DNA from 3 places in the Anaeromassilibacillus sp. Marseille-P3371 genome. Region 3 is predicted to be linked to each of the others. Evidence: predicted binding sites of a transcription regulator. Region 3 holds the regulator's gene; each other region holds the start of a gene.

Region 1 (7,640 bases), 1.9 Mb from region 3:
TTCTCCATCATAACATACTTTGCACAAAAAGAAAACCGGAAAGCAACTATCCCCATAAGGGGAAGGGCTTTCCGGTTTTATCATTCGATTTCGTAGTCAACACAGGCGCGGCCACAAGTAGATGCACGCACCGTTTCCGCCACTGCAAGATGCGCCGGATTCGATTGATATGCGTCCTGATCCGCCCTTGTCTGAAATGCGCAATACAGCGCAATATCATATTCCCCACCGTTGTAGTTGGCGCCGAATTCAATTTCAGTCAACCCCGGTACAACCCCCAGGAGTGCTTTGAAACGTTCTTGCAGCGAAACGACCAAAGCTTCTGAACCATCTTGTTTGATTTCATCCTTGAGCTTCCACATGACAATATGCTTGACCATCGGTAGATCCTCCTTATAAATCAAAAATGTTTAACCCTGTTTCCGGGTCCAGCCTACGCCCCACATATCCATCGATTTTTCGGATAAACAGTTCACAGGTAGCACTCACCACAGCTTCCGTGAGGTGGCCGCCAATCACCTTGCCATCGAGCCTCCCAAAGGTGGCGTGCAAATGCAGGTAAGGCTCCCCGTTCTTTTCGGTAATATTCCCCAGAAGGGATGTCAATTCCATCACCCCATCAAAGGTCTTTGCAATATATTCTTGTTCTTCCACTCGATAGACACCCACTGATACATGGTTAACTGCTCCAATCGCCGAAACAATTCCCAAAGAGATCGATTCCTTCCGGCAGAGCTCCTGTAAACATGTGAGTACCTCTTCGCCTTTTTGCAGGCGTACAACATATGTATCTCCAAAAATACTGTATTTCATTGGATCGCTTTTCCTTTCCAGTCCAAAAACTGTATCTGTATAGAATTTGCTTTTCCTCATTTTAGCAAGACATCGGCTGGAATGCAAGTCAATCCGCCCCTATATCATTCTGCAGAACGCCGCAGATGGATACGGAATCTTTTCCAAATTTTGCACGAATGGCATCCAAAGTGGTCTCCAACTTCTCCTGCTTCTTCCGCTCTTTCTGCCTGGAATGTTCAAACAGACTCATCTGCTCTCCTGGCGCCTCTTTTGCTGGTACTAGGTTTGTACCGGTGAGCGTCAACATGCGGATTGGCGCGTTGGGATTCCACGATTCCGTTAGAAGTTCCATCGCAGTATCCGCTAGTTCCTTTGCCAGAAAAGTTGGTACGTGTAAAGGCTTTTGACGGGAAATGGTTTTGAAACTTGGATTGCGAATATTAAGTTGCACTGTATAACATTTTACGCCACTACGGCGCATACGCGCGGCAACTGTATCGGCTAAAACAGTGACACCCAGTCGGATGTCATCCCAGCCGATCAAATTACGTTTAAATGTTAGACCATTGCCCACCGATTTTACCTCTTTCGGTTCGTAAACGCTCTTTACCGGACTCGTATCCAGACCATTGGCATGATCGTATAATTCTCCACCCACCTTCCCTAAGCTCGCTACTAAAGTCTTGCGGCTTGCATGGGCCAAGTCCCCGATTGTACGAATACGCATTTTTTGCAGAGTCTCCCGCGCACTCTTTCCTACATAGAGCAGGGCATCCACCGAGAGAGGAAACACCAGTTCCGAATAGTTCTCCCGTGAAATCACCGTGGTTGCATCAGGCTTTCTGTAGTCGCTTCCCAGTTTGGCAAAAATTTTATTAAAGGACACCCCAACTGAAATGGTCAGGCCAGTCTCTCGTTTGACCTCTTCACGCAACCGGTCCGCAATCTCTTTTCCAGTACCAAATAGCTTTTGACTGCCGGTCACATCGAGCCAACTCTCGTCAATTCCAAAAGGCTCCACTAAATCAGTATAACGCTGATAAATGGCATTTACCTGTTTTGAATACTTGGCATATTGATCCCTATGCGGTGGAGCAAGCACCAGCTCTGGACACTTCCGCCGCGCTTGCCAGATGGTTTCCGCTGTCTGAACGCCAAAGCGTTTGGCTTTCTCATTTTTGGCAAGTACAATCCCGCGGCGGTTTTCGGGATCTCCGCATACTGCCATCGGGACATCCCGATATGCTGGATGCAACAAACACTCAACAGAAGCGTAAAAAGCGTTGCAATCGCAATGTAGAATAACACGGTCTGTACGCTCCATGCGTTCCATCTCCAATCAAATGTTCTATTCTAATTATAAAGCGCACCCCTTTAAAAATCCAGTATTCATTTTGTAATACCAATATTTTCTAAAAAAGCCGCCCGGCATTTCCATGCCGAAGCGGCTTTACTCTTTGGTTAACCGTGTATTTCCAGTAGCTTTTGTTTGAGTTCATCCTCCAAACGGCTCAACTCCATCTCCGCTTCACGGCGTTTTTGGCGGCCTTCCGTCTGAATCTGCATGACCTCGTCCAATGTAGAAATTAAACTTTGGTTGGTTTCGCGCAGCGTTGCCATATCCACAATCCCACGTTCCGTCTCTTTTGCCGTTTCGACCGTCGCCATTTTGAGTGTCGCGGCATTCCGGCGAAGCAGCTCGTTTGTCATATCGGTTACCTCGCGCTGTGCTTGCGCCGCCTGTTGAGAATGTGCAATTCCCAGCGCCAACGCCATTTGACTTTTCCAAAGCGGAATCGTGTTGACCAACGTGGACTGAATCTTCTCCGACATCTGGGTATCATTGCTCTGCACCAACCGAATCTCTGGCGCCATTTGGATGGATATCATTCGGGTGAGTTCCAAGTCGTGCAACTTCTTATCAAAGCGGTTACAAAGAGAAGCAAGATCATTGGCTGCCTGGGCGTCTTCCGGCAGGCCGGTTTGTTTTGCTTTCTCCACCAGGAGAGGCAGTTCTTCCTGCTGAACCTGCGTAAGTTTCTTTTTGCCTGCCAAAATATACATGGACAATTCCTTGAAATAAACCTTGTTCATTTCATACATCTTGTCCATCATCGCAACATCCTTGAGCAATTGCACCTGATGTCGTTCCAACACCGCACAAATCTTTTCGACATTGGCCTCCACTTTATCATACTTAGCCTTCAAGGCTGTCATTTTATTTGCGCTCCGTTTGAAAAAACCAAAGAATCCCTTCTCCTCTTCCTCTACATCGAAGCTTTTTAATTCTGTAACAACACTGGAAAGCATCTCTCCTACTGCGCCAAGGTCTTTTGTACGAATGTTGCTCAACGCATCCTCTGAAAAGTCTGCCATCTTTTTCTGTGCGCCTGCACCATACTGCAAGATCATATTGGAATTGCTCAATTGAATTTTGGCCGCAAAATCGTCCACCATCCGGCGTTCTTCCGGCGTTAAGCTACGCTCATCGAATATTGGCGTTTCTGTAGATGTCTGCACAGGCTGTACCTTCTCGATGGAAGCAGGCTGTTCATCTGCAAACGGCTCGAGGGTCAACATGGGCTGCTCCTGAAAAGTCTCGTCCATAACAAGTACCTCCAATCGAATTTACGGTTTCTTCTGATGAAACGTATCCCCGGTCAGCCCCTCCTGTGCAAGCATCGTCTCCAATACAGAGATGTCTGTAGAAATATCCAGTGCATCATCTTGGAACAGGCTGTCCAAAAGATTTTCAAAGGCAATATTGATCGTATCCAATGTATCGCGAATTTCCGTCTTTACCCGGGTAATGTTCTCTCCTTGGATGGACTGTTCTCCAAATTCCCGATAAGCTTTCACCAATTTTAAGGTAATAGGCAAATAATACTGCATAAATTTGCGAATGCCTGGAAGTTTTTTGGGATGTGCCTCTACATGGTTAAAGATTTTCGTGGATACTGCATCTAAGCGGGATAGCTTTTGCGAAAACACGTCTTCGAATATCGCGTGATTCTCTTCGCGAATCTGCCAAAGATAATCACGCCCTTCCGCAATCACTTTTTCCAACTCTGTAGGTCCGTCGGGACTGGACACTTTTCTTCTTTGCTCCTCTTCTTGCCGGCGACGGGCGCTCTCCTGCGCCTGTAAATACTGGCGATACGTCTCATCCGTCGCGATGAAACAGGTTTCTTGCTCATCAATATGCCCTTGCGGGAACAAACCATCCCGAATCATCTTACGCAAATCGTGTACAACAAAGGACTTTGACTCGTCTACAGCCGACGCCAGGAGTTTTAAAGAACAAAATGTGCCGCCGTTTAACTGGGCCTGATATCTTTGAAAACGCCTCTTTCGACGCACCTGGCGCACTCCACAGATTGCCAGTGCCGAAAAGCCTACGCACAACGGAACAATAACAAAACTAGAAATTGCAAAAGCAGTCCAAGGCATGCCAAATAATACGGAAATCAGTGCCAAAAGAATAAACGCCAGCCCCGTAGAAATTGCGCCAACCAGTCCGATAATCTCCATAATGATCCCTGCTACTGAGCCGGAAGGGGCCTTACGGATTCGTATCTGGTCCTTCATGACACGGACTGGCCGGACCGGATATGCATACCGTTTTTGGGGAACCGATTTGGTTGGCGGTACCGGTCCTTTTTGAACGTTTACATTTTCCCTCACCGTATGAACAACGGTTTCTTTCAGATTCAAAGCATCCTGAACCGTTTGATGAATCTGTTCCTCTAAATGATCAAAAAAATCTTTATCAATCATGCGGTGTTCCTCCACACCAGGGGATGTCCCCAAAATAAAACCGGTTTCATTATATCGCATTCCCTAAAAAATAACAACATTTCTCCTGTGGGAATCATGCCGCATATAACCATTTTGGAAAAGGTTCCTAGATAAATCGTCCCCTTCTTTACGAATCAAACGAAACGGCAGGGAAACAGCAAAGAGCTGAAATCCTAGACGGGAAGCCAGTAATGTGAACAGGCTCTCTACGCAACACTTAAAGCGATATACACGATTGTTTTCTAAAAGGATACCGCTAAATTGTGAACAGGTCCAGTAAAAACGGACAGTGACAAAAGCCCCCTGGTGTAGGAAAATAGACTACATCAGGGGGACTTGTCATGAAGAAACGGAATTACACCCATGTTCAGGCGCTGTTACCTGGGATCAGGGCTATGCTGGCAGAGGGAAAGACCCAGCGGGAAGTGGCGGAGTATTATGGCTTTCAAGATAAGCAGGTGGTAAAAAGGCTACTTGAACGGGAACGGAGAAAAGAACGCAAGCTGGAAGCCGGTATCTTTCCACGTCTCAAAGGACGGTCGAGGAAAGATGCCGCGCCAAGAGACATGTAGCTGAACAGGCCTATGAGATTCAACGGCTGCGCATGGAGAATCAGTTGCTGTGGGATTTTCTGCATTGCGCAGGAAGGAAGTGAGGGCAAGAGTAAAATATCACGTCATATATCGTCACAGAACAGAGTATCCTGTGGCAGTCATGTGCAAATTCTTCGGAGTATCCAGAATCGGCTACTATGCCTTCGTCCATCGCCTTGGTAAGTGGGAGAAGGATGCAGCTCTTGCGAAACTCATCGCACATCAGCGGGAACGCAGCTTTCGTACCTACGGTTATCGGCGGATGTGGTTATGGCTGAAACGTCAGAATATTTTTTGTAATCCCAAAACAGTGCTGCGGATCATGAAGAAGTATGACCTGTTGTCTGAAATCCGCCGACGCAGGAAATGGCAGCAGGTACACAAGTACAAGAATCTTCTAAACAGGGACTTTTATGCAGACAAGCCTAACAGCAAATGGGTAACAGACATCTCTTACATCCATACCAAACAGGGCGTGCTATACCTGTCCATGATCCGGGATCTCTATGACAACAGTATCGTGGCTTACAAGACTGGAACAGAACAAACCGTGAATCTGGTTCTGGACACCATTCGTCTGGCCATGAATCAGCAGAAAAAGAAGGTCGCTGCGGAGTGGCAGCTCCACAGCGACCAGGGTGCTCAGTACGCCTCACAAGCATATTTTGAGCTAACTCAAACATACGGCATTACGCCATCTATGTCAAGACGCGGAAACCCATATGACAACGCAATGGCGGAAAATTTCTTCTCTATCCTCAAAACAGAATGAATTTACCGCCGCAAACCGGCCAGCTTTTCAGATGCCAACGAGATGATTGGCCGCTATATCCACTTTTACAACCACGAGCGCATCCAGTTAAAGACTGGAGAGGCGCCACTTGCACGATGCCTCTCCACTTAAAACTCAATTTTCCTACCAGGGCTCTTTTTCTACTGTCCGCACAATCTGGGGCTGTTCAGGTCAATTAAACCATCCTTTCTTTTCTCTCCATCAGAACCCACATGCGAGTAGAACCCTTCGTTTATTTTTCGTCCCCTTTTCATTAATTGAATTACTTATATATCTTATTTTATATTATATATTGGTGATTTTATAAAATCAATACACGCTTTATACAAGAAGTTTTTAGATATTTTATTATATCTCACAGTCCTAAAACAGACTACTTCAAGGTTGAAAAAATAAAAGCCACTGTGCGACAAAGCTTTTATCGCACAGTGGCTTTCCTTTAATGACCCTATCCAATTACATATTTTTTACAACAAGTTGATTCCCATCGTAGTCCACAAGAAGCGTTTCACGCGGTTTGACATCCGCTTGAAGGATCTTTTTTGCAATCAGCGTCTCTACTTTGCTCTGAATAAAGCGTTTTAACGGACGTGCACCATAAATTGGATCATAACCGCTGTCCACAATAAAGGTCTTTGCTGCAGGTGTCAACTCCACACGCAACTGCTTATCTGTCAGACGGCGTTGCAAATCGGCAATTTGCAGATCTACAATATGACCGATTTCATCGCGCGTCAAAGGCTTGTAGAAGACAATCTCATCCAAACGGTTCAAAAACTCCGGGCGGAACTGCTGTTTCAACAGCGCATTCACTTGTTCTTTCGCCTGATCGCTGATCTTGCCATCCGCATTGATGCCTTCCAATATGGCATTTGACCCCAGATTCGAAGTCAGAATAATAATCGTATTCTTAAAATCCACTGTACGTCCCTGGGAATCGGTAATACGGCCATCATCCAAAACTTGTAATAGGATGTTAAATACATCTGGATGAGCTTTTTCTACCTCATCAAAAAGGACAACTGAATACGGCTTCCGGCGAACTGCCTCCGTCAGCTGGCCGCCTTCCTCGTATCCAACGTATCCCGGAGGCGCTCCGATCAAACGAGACACCGAAAATTTCTCCATATATTCCGTCATATCGATGCGGATCATATTGTGCTCGTCGTCAAACAATGCTTCTGCCAAAGCTTTCGCCAATTCGGTTTTCCCGACACCAGTCGGCCCCAAGAAAAGGAACGAACCGATCGGCCGGTTCGGGTCTTGAATACCTGCACGGGAACGCAGAATGGCCTCTGTCACCTTCTGTACCGCTTCATCCTGGCCAACCACACGACGATGCAAAATATCGTCAAGATGGAGTAACTTCTCACGTTCGCTCTCCATCAATTTTGAGACTGGAATCCCTGTCCAGCGGCCCACAATTTTAGCAATTTCCTCCTCTGTAACCTTGTCACGCAACAGGTTGGTGTCGGAAGATTGGCTCTGTTCTGCGATCTGCTCCTCCTCTGCCAACTGCTTTTGCAGCTCTGGCAGCTTTCCATATTTATATTCAGCAGCCTTGTTCAAGTCATACATACGTTCTGCCTTTTCAATCTCCGCATTAACCTGCTCAATTTCCTCACGCAACTTCTGCACTTTCCCAATAGCCTGCTTTTCGT
Region 2 (7,640 bases), 1.0 Mb from region 3:
TGTCGGATAACGACGGCAATGCGGCGAATACGGTTATTCGCAGTATTACGGTTGACACTACGCCGCCAACTTTGGATGTAACCAGCCCGCAGGATAATCTTGTCACCAACAAGACGGCCCTTACCGTGTCCGGTACGACCAGCGACGTAACCAGCGGGCCGGTAATCATTACGATTAAACTCAATCAAGTTGACCAAGGAGCGGTTACGGTTGAGAGTTCCGGCACCTGGAGCAAGACGGTTACCCTACAAGAGGGAGAGAATACCATTGTTGTAACGGCAACCGATCGTGCAGGAAAAACAACTGCGATTACACGGACGGTTACACTCAACACAACCGCGCCGAAGATTACCAAAGTAGAAATTGCACCGAATCCAGTGGATGCAGGTGCAACGTATACAATCAGAGTAACGGTTGTATGAGTAGTGCAGTAAAGGTGTGGGGACACGCCGACCAATACAACCTGATCTTGAGGCAAGTGGAGGGCGGGGACTGGCAAGCGTCGGTTCCCGCCGACCTGACCGACGGGCAATACGCGTGTGAGTTTTGGGCAGAAAACGCCGCGGCGGAACAAACCTATTGGTCCGGCGTCCTGTATATGCAGAACAGCCGCTTAGTGTGCGTCTGTCTGGAAGAAGACCCCTATAGGGTAATTTTATTGTCAGAACGGGTGCAGGCAGAACTAATGGATGAAAGGTATCTAGTCACGATCAAAAAGGGGTGTTGTTGTGCTACCAGTGTATAAACGCAACTGGATATTGGGGGAGGACAAGTATGTGGACTTGGAAGTCCGAAGCGGACAGCCTGGACCCGTGGTTATCCCGCACGCAGAATGGACGCTTACAAAGAATTTGAAGGGAAAGCCTGAACAGGAAGGGACCTGTGAGGTAGAGAAAGGGCGTATAAGCGTTTTAGTAGAGCCACAAGAAACAGGGGCTTATACGCTGGAAATCACCTATGAGATACCGCCAGAGACACGGAAGGTAAGGGTGATACTGGATGTCCGTTAAGATTACGTCTGCGCAGATCACTCCAAATCCTGTATCAACCGGTCAGGGGTATTTGGTTTTGATTGGCATAGAGGAATACGGAGTATTGCAAGAGTCTTCCGGGGCGACTCTTTGTGATAAAGCCGGCTTAGAACTCCACACAGCGGACAAACGAGACTATACAATCCCATATACTGGTAGGGAGATCGATCAAGCGATAGGAGGTTTATTATCTTGGAAAACAATATGACACGGGCAGCGGGTCCCGGCGGACAAGAGAACACAGGGACATATCTACTGACGCACACAGGCGCGGAAGTAGATGCTGCTATAGAGGGATGGCAGACCGCGCAGGCACAAGCGGATGCGACCGCCGCAGACATTGCGGAGGGGAAAAAGGCGATTACCAAAGACGGGCTTGTGACAGGGACTATGCAGGCGGGCGCGGCAATCCCTATTGTTACAACAGCGGGGACTGGAAGTGCATTTACGGCCACGATAGATGGCATCACAGAACTAACTATTGGTATGCTAATTACAATTATCCCGCATAGGGTGAGCTCGAGTTCCACACCTACGCTAAATATCAATGGATTGGGTGCAAAAGGTATTCGGCGCCGCTATAGTTACACAAACAGCTCAGTAGTATCCGGATATACAACTACATGGTTATCTTCGGGAGACCCACAGCTTTTGCAGTATGATGGTACATATTGGATTGCAGTTGGCGCGAATAAACCCTATACTTCTGATTTGAGTAGTTCCGTTAGCGTGTCAAAAGGCGGAACTGGAAAAACAAGTTGGTCATCATATCGGCTGATCTATCCGTCAGGAACTACTACATTGTCACAGCTCGCATTTCCCACAACCGCCGGATCGTTTTTACGGCAAGGGACCAGCGGCGCACCGTACTGGACAGCTCCAGAAGACGTGCGGAAAGCGATTGGAGCGGCTTCGGAGGAAGAAGTCGGGAACATCAGCGCCTTGCTTGATGAGATCAACGGGGAGGTGGTCTGATGGGGAGCATTGCAGACAAGCTCAGCAAGCTTATGGAGACAAAGAGCGCCATAAAGTCGGCGATTACCGCAAAGGGCGTAACCGTATCGGACAGCGATCCGTTTTCCAGCTATGCGGGGAAAATAGCACAGATTGAGAGTGGAGGAAGCGGTGGAGAAGATAAATCCGTAGAAATAGTGGAGGGGACGCTCGTAAACTACACCGGAAATGTAACAAAAGTCCGAGATTATGCTTTTTACCACTCAGAATCTTTAGAATCCATAAATTTGCCTAATGCATTAACGATAGGAAAATTTGCATTTCAGTATGCGGAAAATTTGCTGTCGATAATTTTGCCAAAAGCGACAAATATAAGGAATAACGCGTTTTACGAATGCGGAAAGATAACATCTATAAGCTTGCCATCGGCTACAGAAATAGGGAACAGCGCTTATAGAAATTGCAAAAATCTAACGATAGTCGATCTTGGTGCGGCGAGCGAAATTAGCAATAACGCATTCCAGGGATGTAGTGTGTTAAAGACTTTTATTATCAGATCGGAAAATGTATGCAGTCTTGCATCAACAACCGTCTTTTATAATGGGCCTCTATATTCTGGAGAGGGATATTTTTATGTCCCCAAAATGCTTGTTGACACATATAAATCTGCAACAAACTGGACAAAATATGCCGATCAATTTCGGGCGATTGAGGATTATCCAGATATTGTCAATATCATAGCTACTATGGAGGTTGCAGCATGATTAAAACAGAGGCGATTACCATCAGAGGCAAACAATTTATGCACACATACTCTGACATCGGCTGTTACATCGAGCGAGGCGGGGCGCGCTATGCAGATGCAATCGATTTGATTAACAGTGGGCGGACGTACACAGAAACCGACATCCCGATCGAAACCGAAGAAGAGGATGTGTACCGCGCCGCCTACAACATCGTCACCGGACAGGAGACACAGATATGACACCAAAAGCAGATAAATCCGGTCTCGTGGGCCAGGGCGTGTCCTTCGAGCGTATCCGCTGGATCACCGGTTATTTGGTGGGGACAACTGACCGTTTCAACGATGCAAAGCGCGCGGAAGAGCATGATCGGGTGAAGCATGGAATCGGAAAATGAAAAGGTGCAGCTATCCGAATTGGATAGCTGCACCTTTTTACATTATTTGTAGTATTGGTTGGGCTCCTCTCATTATTCCGAAGGCCACATCCGTATTTGTAATCCAGTCGTATATTTTATCGCTTGGTACAATTACGGGCATCCGATCGTGGACGTTAATAATGGATTTGTTGGCTGCGGTGGTCATGATGACGTAGCGGCGGCCATCTTGATAGTCGTTATAAAGTCCCGCCATGTATAGAGAGCCGGAACCGGGGAGTTGGAATCGGTGCTTTTGCTTTTGTGAATCCCACTCATAAAAACCGGTGCTTGGTACAACACAACGTCGTATCATCAAGCTTTCGCGGAAGGAACGTTTTTCCGCGGCAGTTTCCGACCGCGCGTTGATGATTGAGCCTTTGCCACGGAAGGAGGGAAACCCCCATTTGGCCACATCGGGCGTCACGCCCGCGCCGGTATCCAGCAGGATAGGAGCGGAATTGGTGGGAAAGATTTCTCCTACTTTGACACAGCCACTTCCATGCTTGCGCTCTATTTCATCGATGATTTTCCGAATGTCCTGGTATTCCTCGTCCGTAAACAACGTATATCGTCCGCACATAGTAATCCTCCTAACATGAGGCGGGAGCCTCTACAAACCAACCGGGCCCCTCATACCACAAATATCGCTCCTTACCGAGAATACGCACCCGATACCGCACGCCAATGCCGCCTGCTTTTAAGCTTGCAGCCCGTCTCGCATCTAAAACACGGTCAATTGCGAATTGCCTTCCGTCTTCCCATGTGATTGCAGTAGGGAAAAGCTGTCCATTAACATCAAAATGCGCATCCACTTCCACATATATCTTTCGTGTTTCCATCGTATATCCCTCTATCCACGGTGTAAGAACCCAATCGGATGGATGATATGCTCCGCCTTTGGATCGAGCGCAGACAGTTCCCGGTCCGTCAAAGCCAAGCCTCTTTGAATACTAAAATGTCCAAATCGCCGCCGAATATCATCGATGGCATGTTCCAGGTTTTCCTGCTTCTGCGCACGGGCTATTTCGGGCAAAAAAGAAATCTGGATGTGCTCTGCCAACGAAAGATTGCAGGCGCGCACTCCCAGGCTGCGTATGGCTTTATCCGGCAGGTGATGCCTTTGATAAAGCGTATAGGCTGCCTGATAGATACTTTCTGAATTATAAACGGGAAAATCCAACTTTTTTTGACGATCACAAGACCATAAGTCTGCGTAACGAATGGAAATCTGTACGGTATTACATTGAAAATTTTGTTCCCGAAGCCGCTCTGCCACACTTTCACAAAGGAGGAACAGGGTGATTTTTATAGCATCCTCCGTGACCAGATCTTTTGGCGCCGTTGTGCAATTTCCTATGGATTTAACCGCTGGATAAACCCCTGCGTCAGTGACCGGAGAATGGTCCCAACCGTTTGCAAACCCCAAAAGCATGAGGCCGATTTTTCCCAATAATCCATTTAAAAAATCTGTGTGAGAATTTGCCAAATCACCAATGGTGTGAATGGCATAGCGATGTAATTTTTGTGTAGTTGCGGGGCCTACATATAGCAGGTCGGACACGGGTAGCGGCCAAACGACATCGCGATAGTTTTCCCGTGTAATGACAGTTGTTGCATCGGGCTTTTTCAAATCGCTGCCGAGCTTTGCAAAAACTTTGTTAAATGAGACCCCCACGGAAGCCGTAATTCCCAGTTCATATTGGATACGCCGCCGAAGTTCGTCCGCAATCGCTTGGCCGGAGCCAAAAAGTTTTTGACTGCCTGTAACATCAAGCCAACATTCGTCCAGACCAAAGCTTTCCACCTGGCAAGTGTATTCCTCATAGATTTCCCTGGCAAGCGCAGAAAAATGAAGATAGCGGTCAAAGTGGGGAGGGACGAATACAATCTCCGGACAAAGCTGCCTTGCTTTCCAAAGCGGTTGCCCCGTGGACACGCCATAGCGTTTAGCTTCGTAATTTTTAGCGAGTACAATCCCATGTCGCTGCTCAACATCTCCAGCTACCGCGACCGGTTTCCCACGCAATTTAGGGTTATAGAGGCATTCTACGCTTGCATAGAAGTTGTTCATATCACAATGTAAGATCACACGCTCCAAATGAACCGCCTCCGAACGATTGTTTGTATTTTTATTATAGAATGTCTGTTCGGTCGAATGCAAGCGGTAAATGTTGGAACCAATAAAGCCCGTAGGACCCCTAACTACAGAGGTCCTACGGGCTTTTGTTATAAAGGGGGACGATTAAGTACGTCCTGTCGGTAATTCTCAATATTTACATTCAAGAAAAAGACAAGACGCAGAAAAATTTCAGAGCCGGGTACGATTTCTCCCTTCTCGATCTTTTGATATTCTCGTAGAGAGATGAATGTGGCATCTGCAACCTGCTGCTGTGTCAGTTTGCGCTTGTCTGTGCGAACGTGATAGATGTCGTGTCCAAAGTGCATTTTAAATGACATGAATATTCCTCCTTTAAAAGAAGAATATTCGAATATGTACGATCATTCTACGGATAATTGTTCATATTGTGAAAAATGTTAAAAATGTCAAAAGATAGTTAATTTTGTTCCTCCAGGGGAACGATACTATCTGCAATTTTCAGTACATCGTCTTTTGCCAAGTCGGGGTCGCGGACATATAACCAAAACATAGCGTTGTCAATTTGTCCGTATAGCATTTTTGTATCTTCTTTCTGAATATACAGAGCATCACGGCCATTCAGTTCGACCGTTTCTGTATGAGAACCCTCTGTATCAATGCTCGATCCCCCGTCAAAAGATTGCGTGTATCGGATCGTTCTGCTTCCAGAGCCTTTGTATCCAATTTGCACTAAGCGCGTCTGTTCCCTCACACGCGGTCCGTCTTTTAATTCATAGCCTTCCGGTATATAGCTTGGTGCATATGCTACAAAAGGTTCATCCTCTTGCGATTCTTCAGTTGGTCCATATTGGAGTTCCGTATGTGTTGGGAACATCTGCGAAATAACCTTAAAGAACCATTCACGCGCCGCACTTACTGTCATAATCGTTGTTCCCGCAGCAATCAACAGAGCGAGGAAGAATACAGCGGCGCGCTTTGCATAACGCACAAGACTACGCATCCACGGTGCGCGGCGTTCATCACGGATCAGGTGAACAATTTTTCTGTCAAAACGCTTCGAAATCTGGTACTGATTTTGTAGTTCTTTGTCCGATGGCAAATGATCTAGCTCCTCACGTGCAAGGTCCATCAAAGCACGTTCTAAAAGCTCGTCGCTTAAACCAGTCATATAACCTCCTTTTCCTCCAGCGCCTTAGCCAGTTTTTTCTTTCCTCTTTGTAAAATCTTCTTTACATAATCAACGGAAAAACCCGTAATGCTGGAAATTTGATCGAGCGACAATTTCTGTATATGCCGCAAAGTCATAACATCTCGATATGTCTGTGGTAAAGAACGAAGCGTCTCCAAGAGCTGTTCATACGCTTCTTTCTCCTCTAACTGAACACCCGGTCTGCGATCTTCCGGTTCCTCTGTCTCGGGAACCTCTTCCCAAGGAATTGCCGCCCCCTCTCTTTTTCCTGTTCGTAATAGGTCGATACAAGTGCTTCTAATAACTATAACGATAAAATGTTTCGTTTGGGGACAATTTATTTCTCCTATTTTCGAAAAATTTTTAATAATGCGGATAAAAGCTTCTTGAACCGCATCTTCTATGGCAGATTCCTTGTGAAAATAATCCCTGGCCACATAAAACATCAGCTGTTTGTATTGATGGTACAGTTCTTCAAATTTTCGTTGGTCTTCCTCCGAATCAATTAGCAACAACAGCGTCGCAAGCATAAAATCCCCCTCCCATTGGTTCCTCTTTTCTTGCACTAATTATACCATAATCTCCTTGAAAAAAGACAAATTTCTACATTCTTCCTCTATAAAGCCCTTAAAAAGAGTATAAAAAGGCATCCGGACTCAGAAAAAGAGTCCGGATGCCTTTTAAAACAATCAGAACGAACGCCTATCCAATACTTTCTTGAGGTATTGCCCCGTGTAAGAGCTTTCAATCTTTGCGACTTCCTCCGGTGTTCCTGTGGCAACAATGGTTCCTCCATTGTCTCCTCCTTCAGGCCCCAAATCGATAATGTGATCCGCAGTCTTAATAAGATCAAGATTGTGTTCAATCACAACAACCGTATTTCCAGCATCCACCAATTTTTGCAGTACATCAATCAGTTTGTGAACATCTGCAATGTGAAGGCCGGTAGTCGGTTCGTCCAGGATATAAATCGTCCGTCCGGTGGAACGCCTGCTCAGTTCTGTTGCCAGCTTGACGCGCTGTGCTTCACCACCCGACAGCGTTGTTGCCGGTTGACCGATTTTGATGTACCCCAAGCCAACGTCTTGCAACGTTTGGAGTTTTCGTGCAATCCGAGGAAGACTGGAGAAAAATTCCAAGCCTTCTTCCACCGTCATCTCCAATACATCGTAAATACTTTTGCCCTTATACTTAATCTCCAAAGTCT
Region 3 (7,640 bases):
CGCAAACAGAAAAATAGCAATCGCAAACGACTGCCGGATAAAACTCATGGAATTGCCAAAAAAGTTGAAACTGACGAAGAGGAACATGCCCAGCCATGGGATTGCACAATCCCGATAAAGGACGATTGCCTCCAAGCCCACCAGGATGGCGGCCGCAACAGCCATAAACACATGTACATCCCCGGTAAACCGCGAAACCACATAGTTCAACAGGCTAAAACCAAACTCAATCCGATATTCATTCTCCGGCCCTGTCAGGAACTGCCAACCTCCCCGATGCATTTGCTCAAAATACGCCTGATACATCGGATAGTCGATCCCCACCGTTTCCCCACGCAGGGCTGCAAACAGGATCAACAGTATGGAGGCTCCTCCTAGAAAAAGGGCATCCTTTCGCCTGCTGGGTTTCCGCTCACAAAATAAAAGACCAGACGCGACAAGCACCAGCAACAATCCATAATAGGGCTGCACGGGCAATCCCCCTCAAAAGTAGTGTTCTCTCCACAAGCGCTCCATGCATGGGAAGGGGCTATCGCGGGCACTCCCCGCTGTATCTGTGAAAATGGTTCTTCTTATTATAACACAGCAGCAAACATTTTTCAGAGATCTTCGCTTTTGTTCACAATTCCTTTAAATATGGTCAAAAACAGAATCTTGATGTCAAATAGAAAGGTCCAGTTCTCGATATAATAGATGTCACACTTGATTCGCTCTTCGATGGAGGTATCTCCTCTCCAGCCATTTACCTGTGCCCAGCCGGTAATTCCCGGCCGGACCAAGTGTTTCATCATATAGAGCGGGATCTCTTCGCGAAATTTTTCTACAAAGAAGGGACGCTCGGGTCGCGGTCCAACTAGGCTCATATCCCCTTTAAGGACATTCCAGAGCTGAGGCAACTCATCAATGCTATACTTACGCAGGAATGCGCCAAAGCCAGTGCGCCGGTTGTCCTTTCGTGTTCCCCAAGTCGTCATATCCGCATTGTTTTCCAGGCTCATCGAACGAAATTTATACATCGTGAATTCCTTTTTCCTCCGTCCGATGCGCGTCTGCTGATAGATCACGGGGCCGGGGGAAGAACATTTCACCCCAATCGCTACTACCAACAGAACAGGGGACAACAATACCAGCCCCACAAAGGATACCAAAATATCAAAGCTTCTCTTCAAAAATCCATTTACCAAATTATCGAGCGGTACACGGCGCAGATTGATTAATGGCAAACCCTCTACAACATCGATGTAAGGTCTGGTAGGCAGATACTTCGTATAAAATGGGAGTAAGCTCGACTTGACCCCCTCTTTTTCGCAGGTATCAATGATCTCCTCCAATGCAGGGAATTCATCGTAATCGAGGGAAATGACGACCTCATCAATCTCTTTTTCTTCCAACAAACTCGCTAAATCCTGAAAAGTTCCACGATAGGGAAGCGTTCGTCTGCCGGTGCTCTCTGGCTGGTTGCTCAAATAGCCGCAGACGTCATAACCCAAGCTGCGGTTCAAAAGTATTTTATCGTAGAATTCACCCGAGGCCTCATTCCACCCCACAATCAATAACCGCTTGAGGTTATACCCCTTCTCGCGTAAACGCCGGAGAATCTTCCGAATCGCAAAGCGCTCCACAGAGCTGAAAAGGGTGTTAAAGGCCGCAAACAGGGCGATCACCATACGGGAAATATTCACTTCTTTCAAAAAAAAGACCAACACAAAAATGAATACGGTTCCCAGAACATTGGCCTGTACAATCTTCCCCACTTCGGATACCAAGCCCTTGCTGCGAAACGAATCGTGCAGACCGAAATATTGATAAATTAAAAAGTAAAAAGGGATTACCAGGACCATCAGGCGCAAATAGTAGAGGATTCCAATCCGGTCATGTCCCCCATCGAGTACATTGAAGCGGAATAGGAACGCCAGCACCATGGAAACCAAACAGATGCACACATCCAGAACGACCATGGTTATATTAAAAATTCGTTGGTTTTCCTTTAACATTTGCTTGTCCCTCTCCTTTCTGCGGGAAATCCCATAGGGTTGTGTTTATTGTACGGCATTGCAGACAAAATGGCAAGTTTCTCAAAGGAAATTCTGATTTGCCAATTTCCGTCACAGGCCATTCAAAAGTCATCAAAAAAGGCCCGGCGTTTAGCCGGGCCTCTCTAGCCTTGTCGATGGCAATTATGCGTGTGCTGCTCTGGCAGAAACTGCCTTTCTGTTTGCTGGGCAGATATTATATATGATTCCGTCTTTTGCCACCATCGAAATCGGAATTCTGGGCAAAAGCTTATGAAGAACTTCCACAAATCCGTTGACAGGGGCCTCCGCCATCCCTGTCACAATATGAGTCGCTCCTATTTGTTTTACAAACCCAACCGCCAATAATGCGGCATCATCGTGGAAATATACCGACATCTCTGCCTGTACATCGCGCGATGTCTGTCTCAGATACTCCAACTCCTCACAATCGGCATCAAATCCCGCCGAAGTCGGCTGTACACATAGCACATGCAAAGGAATCGACCGTTCTTCTGCGATTCGCTTTCCTGCTTTAATCAATCTGTCACAATCACGCTGGCCTGTAACACAAACCAGAACCGCTCCTCTGTCGCTCACCATTTTACCTCCTTTCCGTCAATCTCATTGTGTACCTACCGGGGAAACCTGCCGCTTACACGGGCTGTAAATCCCCGCCTATTTAAGTATAGTAAAAAATCCGCCAGTTATGGTAACGTTCAGTGTCCATTTCATGAATAAACTGTAAAGGATTCACCAAACAGCCGAATTCCCATCCAACTTGATCGCCACCCCATCCATTCAACAGGATTCCAGACCTATTTTGGAATCAGTACTTTTCTTTCTATGTTTAGTGTATCACAATTTCTATAATAACTCCAGAAACATTCTTGTAATTTTTATGAATTTATTCTAATTTTCATTTATGATAAACACAAAAAAGCAGAGTTCCGGGGAAAATCCCTTTCGCTCTGCTTTTTGTGCCCCTAAGCGCTGACGGGGGCGCCTTATTCAAAAATAGTCAATGGATCGATCCATTTTCCCGACTTCTTGACTGCAAAATGCAGATGTGGATCGTCCGCACTCTCGCATGGAGTGGTACCAACTGTACCAATTTTCTGGCCTGCTTTTACCGTGTCCCCTGCCTTAACATCCATGGTTTCCAATCCGCAATAACAGCCGCCGATCTCACCATGCTCAATATATACCACATTGCCAAACAGATCGTCATGATATGCATTTTTAACGGTTCCATCCGCGATCGCCGTTACTTCGTCTCCCAGTTCTGCGGCAAAATCTACACCTGCATGTGCGCGCCAATCCTTCATCGTTTTGGAATAGATAAGATCTTCGATACTAAATTTTTGTACCACAGTATCTCCGACTGGATAGGAAAATGTCTCCGGGACCGTTGTCGTCTTGACAACCGGTTCCTCTGAGGAAACAGGCGCCTTCGAAGCTGGCGCTTGGCTACTTGGAGCGGCACTCGACGGCGTTGATGAGGACACCGCTGAACTACTGCTCTGTGGTACTTCTAGCACCCCGCTTACCGCCTCATTAGCCGGAAAGGCGGTTGTCTGGCTGCTGGATGGGACGTCCTCCTCCGGTGTTGCATAGTTAATGACGCTATCGTACGTCGTCCAGGCGGCCACACCGATGGCAATTAAACAGACGCCCAGAGCAATGTAAAAGCCTTTGGAAGACCCGCCGGATGAATGGTTCTTCTGATAATGGTTATTAGTCATTCGTTGCACCTCCGAGTCTATTTTTGCCACCTATTCCGGGGAATATGCGGTAAATGTAAAAATAGACGTTCCATCCCCATTCCAGAAAACACGAAAAAAGACCGAACCCTTTCGGATTCGGTCTTTCTTCTTAGCTTGAGGGGTATATTGAGGAGGGTAGAACATGTATCAAGTTCTGGTGCGGCTCCATTGCTTGATTACGAGTTTTATTATACTCACTTTACCTCTTTCAGTTGTTACGATGCTATGAATATTCTTTAAACTATTTCAGTAGATTTTTTGAACGATTTTCCGTGTGTTTTGCCAAAAATTGCTGGTTTCAAAAGAAATCTTCGGAAACTTTTGCAAACAAACGTTTACATTTTTCAATTGGTTGTGTTATAATATAGGAGATGAATCGATGGGTGAAATGAGGTTCATAAGAATCCGTTTCCACCTACTTTTATTTGAAATACTGTGCAGAGGATGGATTCTTTAATCCCTTCCCAGTGGATTGTCTATTTTTCCAAATCCTCTATAAAATCTTCTGCAAATGATTATAAGGAAGCTGCACCAGGAAAGTGAGGATGCAAACATGTTGACAGAAAGCCAAAAAAAAGTATACGATTACTTAAAGAGCCGTGCACAGGGGGGCCTTCCACCGACGGTACGGGAAATCTGCAAGGCAACTGGATTGAAGTCTACTTCCAGTGTTCATGCACATCTGAAAACATTGGAACGAGAAGGCTATATCAGCCGAGACGCCGGGCTTAACCGCGCCATTCACCTCGCGGGAGAACAACCCACCATGCAAGTTCCTGTAGTCGGCCGTGTGGCGGCTGGACAGCCGATTTTAGCTGTAGAGGAAGTGGAGGGGTACGTCCCCTTCTGCCCTCCCAACCAGAATGCCGATGAGTATTTTGCCTTGCGCGTCCGCGGGGAAAGTATGAAGTGTGCTGGAATTTTGGACGGGGATCTCGTAGTTGCGCGCAAAGTTTCTACTGCCGAAGACGGCGAGATGATTGTAGCGCTGATTGAAGATGAAGCTACCGTTAAGTATCTGTACCGGGAAGCAGACCGTATTCGCTTACAACCCGATAACCCCGACTATGAGCCCATTTATGCAACCGATGTGGCAGTAATCGGAAAAGTCGCCGCGGTCATTCGTTATTATAAATGAAGCGTATTTCCATTTTCATAAAGGAATCGAGAAAAGGCGCAGTTCCTGTGTGATAGAGGGGAACTGCGCCTTGTTTCATTTTTTAGGTCAATCCAGTTCATCCAATAAAACAGCACGAACCGGAGAAGCTTCTGCACCTTTTAGAAAAAGAGGGAATGCAAGCAATGTATAAGTTCCTTCTTCGACCTGTGATAAATCTAATCCCTCTAGAATGGGTATTTCTGCACTGAGTAATTCCACATGCGGCCCCTCTTCTGCATGAGGCGCGCCGATACTCCATGCATCTGTTCCCACCAGTGTGACACCCGCGGATGCCAGTGCAAATGCAGCGCTGGTGGATAAAAAGGCCTCTCCCTCGCCTTTAAACAGCAGCATCTTCTCACAATAGGGCATGATGCGGTCAATGTCCGCGCCAGTGACAATTCCTTGTGCGGCTACTACCGTACAACGCCCCACAAAACGGGAGAGTTCCATCTCATCCACGGTTTTTCCGTCGTCGATAAAGTGACGTGGCGCGTCCACATGAGTAGCTGAGTGGCAACCTGTATAGAAGCCGGAGAGATTGTAGGAGTCCCCCAGCTCCATCCGGCGCACCAACTCCCGGCGTGGCACTGGATCTCCTGGATAAACCGGTGTAGAAAATAGCTCCCGCGAAATGTCAATGACCTTCATCCTTCTCCGCCTCCTTCCTTTTCTTGTAATATTTTTGTAATATTTTGAAAGAAATAGACCATCTAGTTTGTCTTATCAATAGGGAATTCTTGCTTGCCGCTTTATTTGGCCTTTTCCAGCATTGGAAGCGCTGTACAAAGCAGCTCTGTGGTCTGATGTGCAGCAAAGGTTGAAAATTGTTCGTAGTCAACTCCGGCATTGCTGTCGGCATTATCCGAGATACAACGAACCGCTGTATATTCGGTTCCGTTGATATAGCATACTTGGGCAATGCTCCCGCTTTCCATTTCGCAGGCGATTGCGCCAAACGTGGAGGCTATCCAATGTAGCTTTTCCGCGCTGCTGATAAATTGATCGCCGGAAGCAATCCGCCCGACATGAACATCCCCTTGATATGCACAGCATTTAGCCGCTTCGGCAAGTACCCGATTCATATTTGAGGAGGTGGGGATTACAACCAGGTTAATACCGGATACCATGCCAATCTTGTCGCCGATCTGCGTCGTATCCACATCGTGTTGAATGGCTCCGTCTGCCAGGACGAGGTCCCCGATCTTGACATCCGCGCCGATTCCCCCTGCAACGCCGCTATTGATGATTCGATCCGGTGCATAATGTAAGATCATCGTTTGGGCGCAGATTGCCGCATTGACTTTACCGACATTACAACGCGCGACCACACAATCCACTCCTCGGATTGTGCCGCGTACAAAATCCATTCCACTGATGGTTTCCGTCTGTGGATGTTCCAGTTTCGCAAGAATTTCTTCCACTTCAATTGCCATCGCGCCAATGATTCCGATCATAATTGCATCCCGCCATTTCTAATAAGATTACAGTTTTTGACGTTGTCCAAATTAAAATAGGATACCGCTCTGTATCATCCCAAAATACTACCTATTTTTTACAGTATACCTGATTGGAAATGGAATTGCAATTACTTTACATAATCACAGAATTTCTGTTGTATTCGGCTAATTTTTGTAATATAATTGGAACTGTTCAACAACCTATGAGAAAAGAGAGGATGGAGAGAAAAAAAGATGAATCGTACATTGAAAAGGTTTTTTTCCGCCGTTGCCTTGGGCTTGACCCTTTGCCTGTTTTCGGCGTCGTTTTGTAGTGCGGCGGCCGCCTCTACATCGGAGGCAGTACAAGAACATACCCTTTCTAATGCGCAATATGACGGTCCGAATGGGCGCTTTAAAGTTTATCTGAGTCCATCTGCACAGCCGTGGAATCCTTATTGTGATGGAAGCGGCAGTGAGGAATATTACATGCGCCAAGTTGCAACAGCGATGATTCCTTATTTACAAAGTTATGGAATTGACTATGTATTGCCAGGCGCACAAACAGGCTCCTCTGCCAACCAGAAGTCCTTTTTGACCAATCGCGCGAATGAAGCTAAAAATACGGGCTGTGACCTCTATTTAGCGATCCATTCCAACGCAGCCACGGGAAAAACCCGCGGTACTCGTATCTATTACTACACAAAGAGTGCCGAAAGCTTGCGCTTTGCAAAAGTTTTACAATCAACCTTCAACTATCCGGATAAATCTAATATCAAGCTCGCCTATAACGACGCTTTGATGGAGATGTATCTGCCAACCATGCCCCATGCATTGATTGAGACAGCTTTCCATGACAATCCACAGGACGTCGCCTGGATTAAGAGTAACATCAATACGATGGCCAAGAGCCTTGCGGATGCTGTCAATGAGTTTGCCAAAGGCAGTACTGGAACAGCGGTGGCATCCGGCCTCTCAATGGATCGTATCTTTGCGAACCTTTCCACTGGAACCGCAATCATCCTGAATGTTTCCTCCACCACTGGTCAAACGGTGCCCAGTCTGGTGTGGAGTTCCAGCAATCCGGCAGTCGCTTCTGTTGACCAGGGTGGTTTCGTGCTGGGGATGAGCGCAGGCGAAACCGTGATCTCTGCCACCACGCCAACCGGAACTTCTGTGCGCTGTACGGTGACTGTGACCGGGCCTACCATGCAAATTGGCGGCGGTCCTGTCGCTTCCGCCGAAGGAGAGTACGTCGCCAATC

The links. Region 3 encodes LexA, which represses DNA repair genes until DNA is damaged. Its sites were predicted from a motif close to CNAACANNTGTTNG; they were not measured.
Region 1: dinB (DNA polymerase IV) is a predicted target of LexA. The motif match lies at 2,132-2,145, and genes of this name have one in related genera.
Region 2: dinB (DNA polymerase IV) is a predicted target of LexA. The motif match lies at 5,257-5,270, and genes of this name have one in related genera.

Annotation. Positions count from the first base shown of each region.
Region 1 covers NZ_LT835157.1:1,054,601-1,062,240, reverse strand. The annotation lists gene B9Y59_RS03475 (Dabb family protein) at 81-380, opposite strand; gene B9Y59_RS03470 (PPC domain-containing DNA-binding protein) at 394-813, opposite strand; gene dinB (DNA polymerase IV) at 902-2,119, opposite strand; gene B9Y59_RS03460 (toxic anion resistance protein) at 2,257-3,402, opposite strand; gene B9Y59_RS03455 (5-bromo-4-chloroindolyl phosphate hydrolysis family protein) at 3,424-4,572, opposite strand; gene B9Y59_RS03450 (imidazolonepropionase) at 4,935-5,165, shown strand; gene B9Y59_RS03445 (IS3 family transposase) at 5,215-5,958, shown strand; gene clpB (ATP-dependent chaperone ClpB) at 6,436-7,640, opposite strand, start outside.
Region 2 covers NZ_LT835157.1:1,915,956-1,923,595, reverse strand. The annotation lists gene B9Y59_RS07700 (Ig-like domain-containing protein) at 1-422, shown strand, start outside; gene B9Y59_RS07695 (PF13754 domain-containing protein) at 419-745, shown strand; gene B9Y59_RS07690 (hypothetical protein) at 777-1,010, shown strand; gene B9Y59_RS07680 (hypothetical protein) at 1,224-2,006, shown strand; gene B9Y59_RS07675 (leucine-rich repeat domain-containing protein) at 2,006-2,749, shown strand; gene B9Y59_RS07670 (hypothetical protein) at 2,746-2,970, shown strand; partial or broken gene B9Y59_RS07665 (anaerobic ribonucleoside-triphosphate reductase) at 3,009-3,125, shown strand; gene B9Y59_RS07660 (SOS response-associated peptidase) at 3,163-3,726, opposite strand; gene B9Y59_RS07655 (hypothetical protein) at 3,737-3,985, opposite strand; gene dinB (DNA polymerase IV) at 3,997-5,235, opposite strand; gene B9Y59_RS07645 (helix-turn-helix domain-containing protein) at 5,373-5,603, opposite strand; gene B9Y59_RS07640 (DUF4367 domain-containing protein) at 5,702-6,412, opposite strand; gene B9Y59_RS07635 (RNA polymerase sigma factor) at 6,409-6,963, opposite strand; partial or broken gene B9Y59_RS16180 (ATP-binding cassette domain-containing protein) at 7,123-7,640, opposite strand, start outside.
Region 3 covers NZ_LT835157.1:2,933,745-2,941,384, forward strand. The annotation lists gene B9Y59_RS12350 (EpsG family protein) at 1-471, opposite strand, end outside; gene B9Y59_RS12355 (undecaprenyl-phosphate glucose phosphotransferase) at 600-1,994, opposite strand; gene B9Y59_RS12360 (adenine nucleotide alpha hydrolase family protein) at 2,178-2,615, opposite strand; gene B9Y59_RS12365 (M23 family metallopeptidase) at 3,020-3,757, opposite strand; gene lexA (transcriptional repressor LexA) at 4,332-4,916, shown strand; gene B9Y59_RS12375 (cyclase family protein) at 5,004-5,588, opposite strand; gene B9Y59_RS12380 (5'-methylthioadenosine/adenosylhomocysteine nucleosidase) at 5,690-6,394, opposite strand; gene B9Y59_RS12385 (N-acetylmuramoyl-L-alanine amidase) at 6,632-7,640, shown strand, end outside.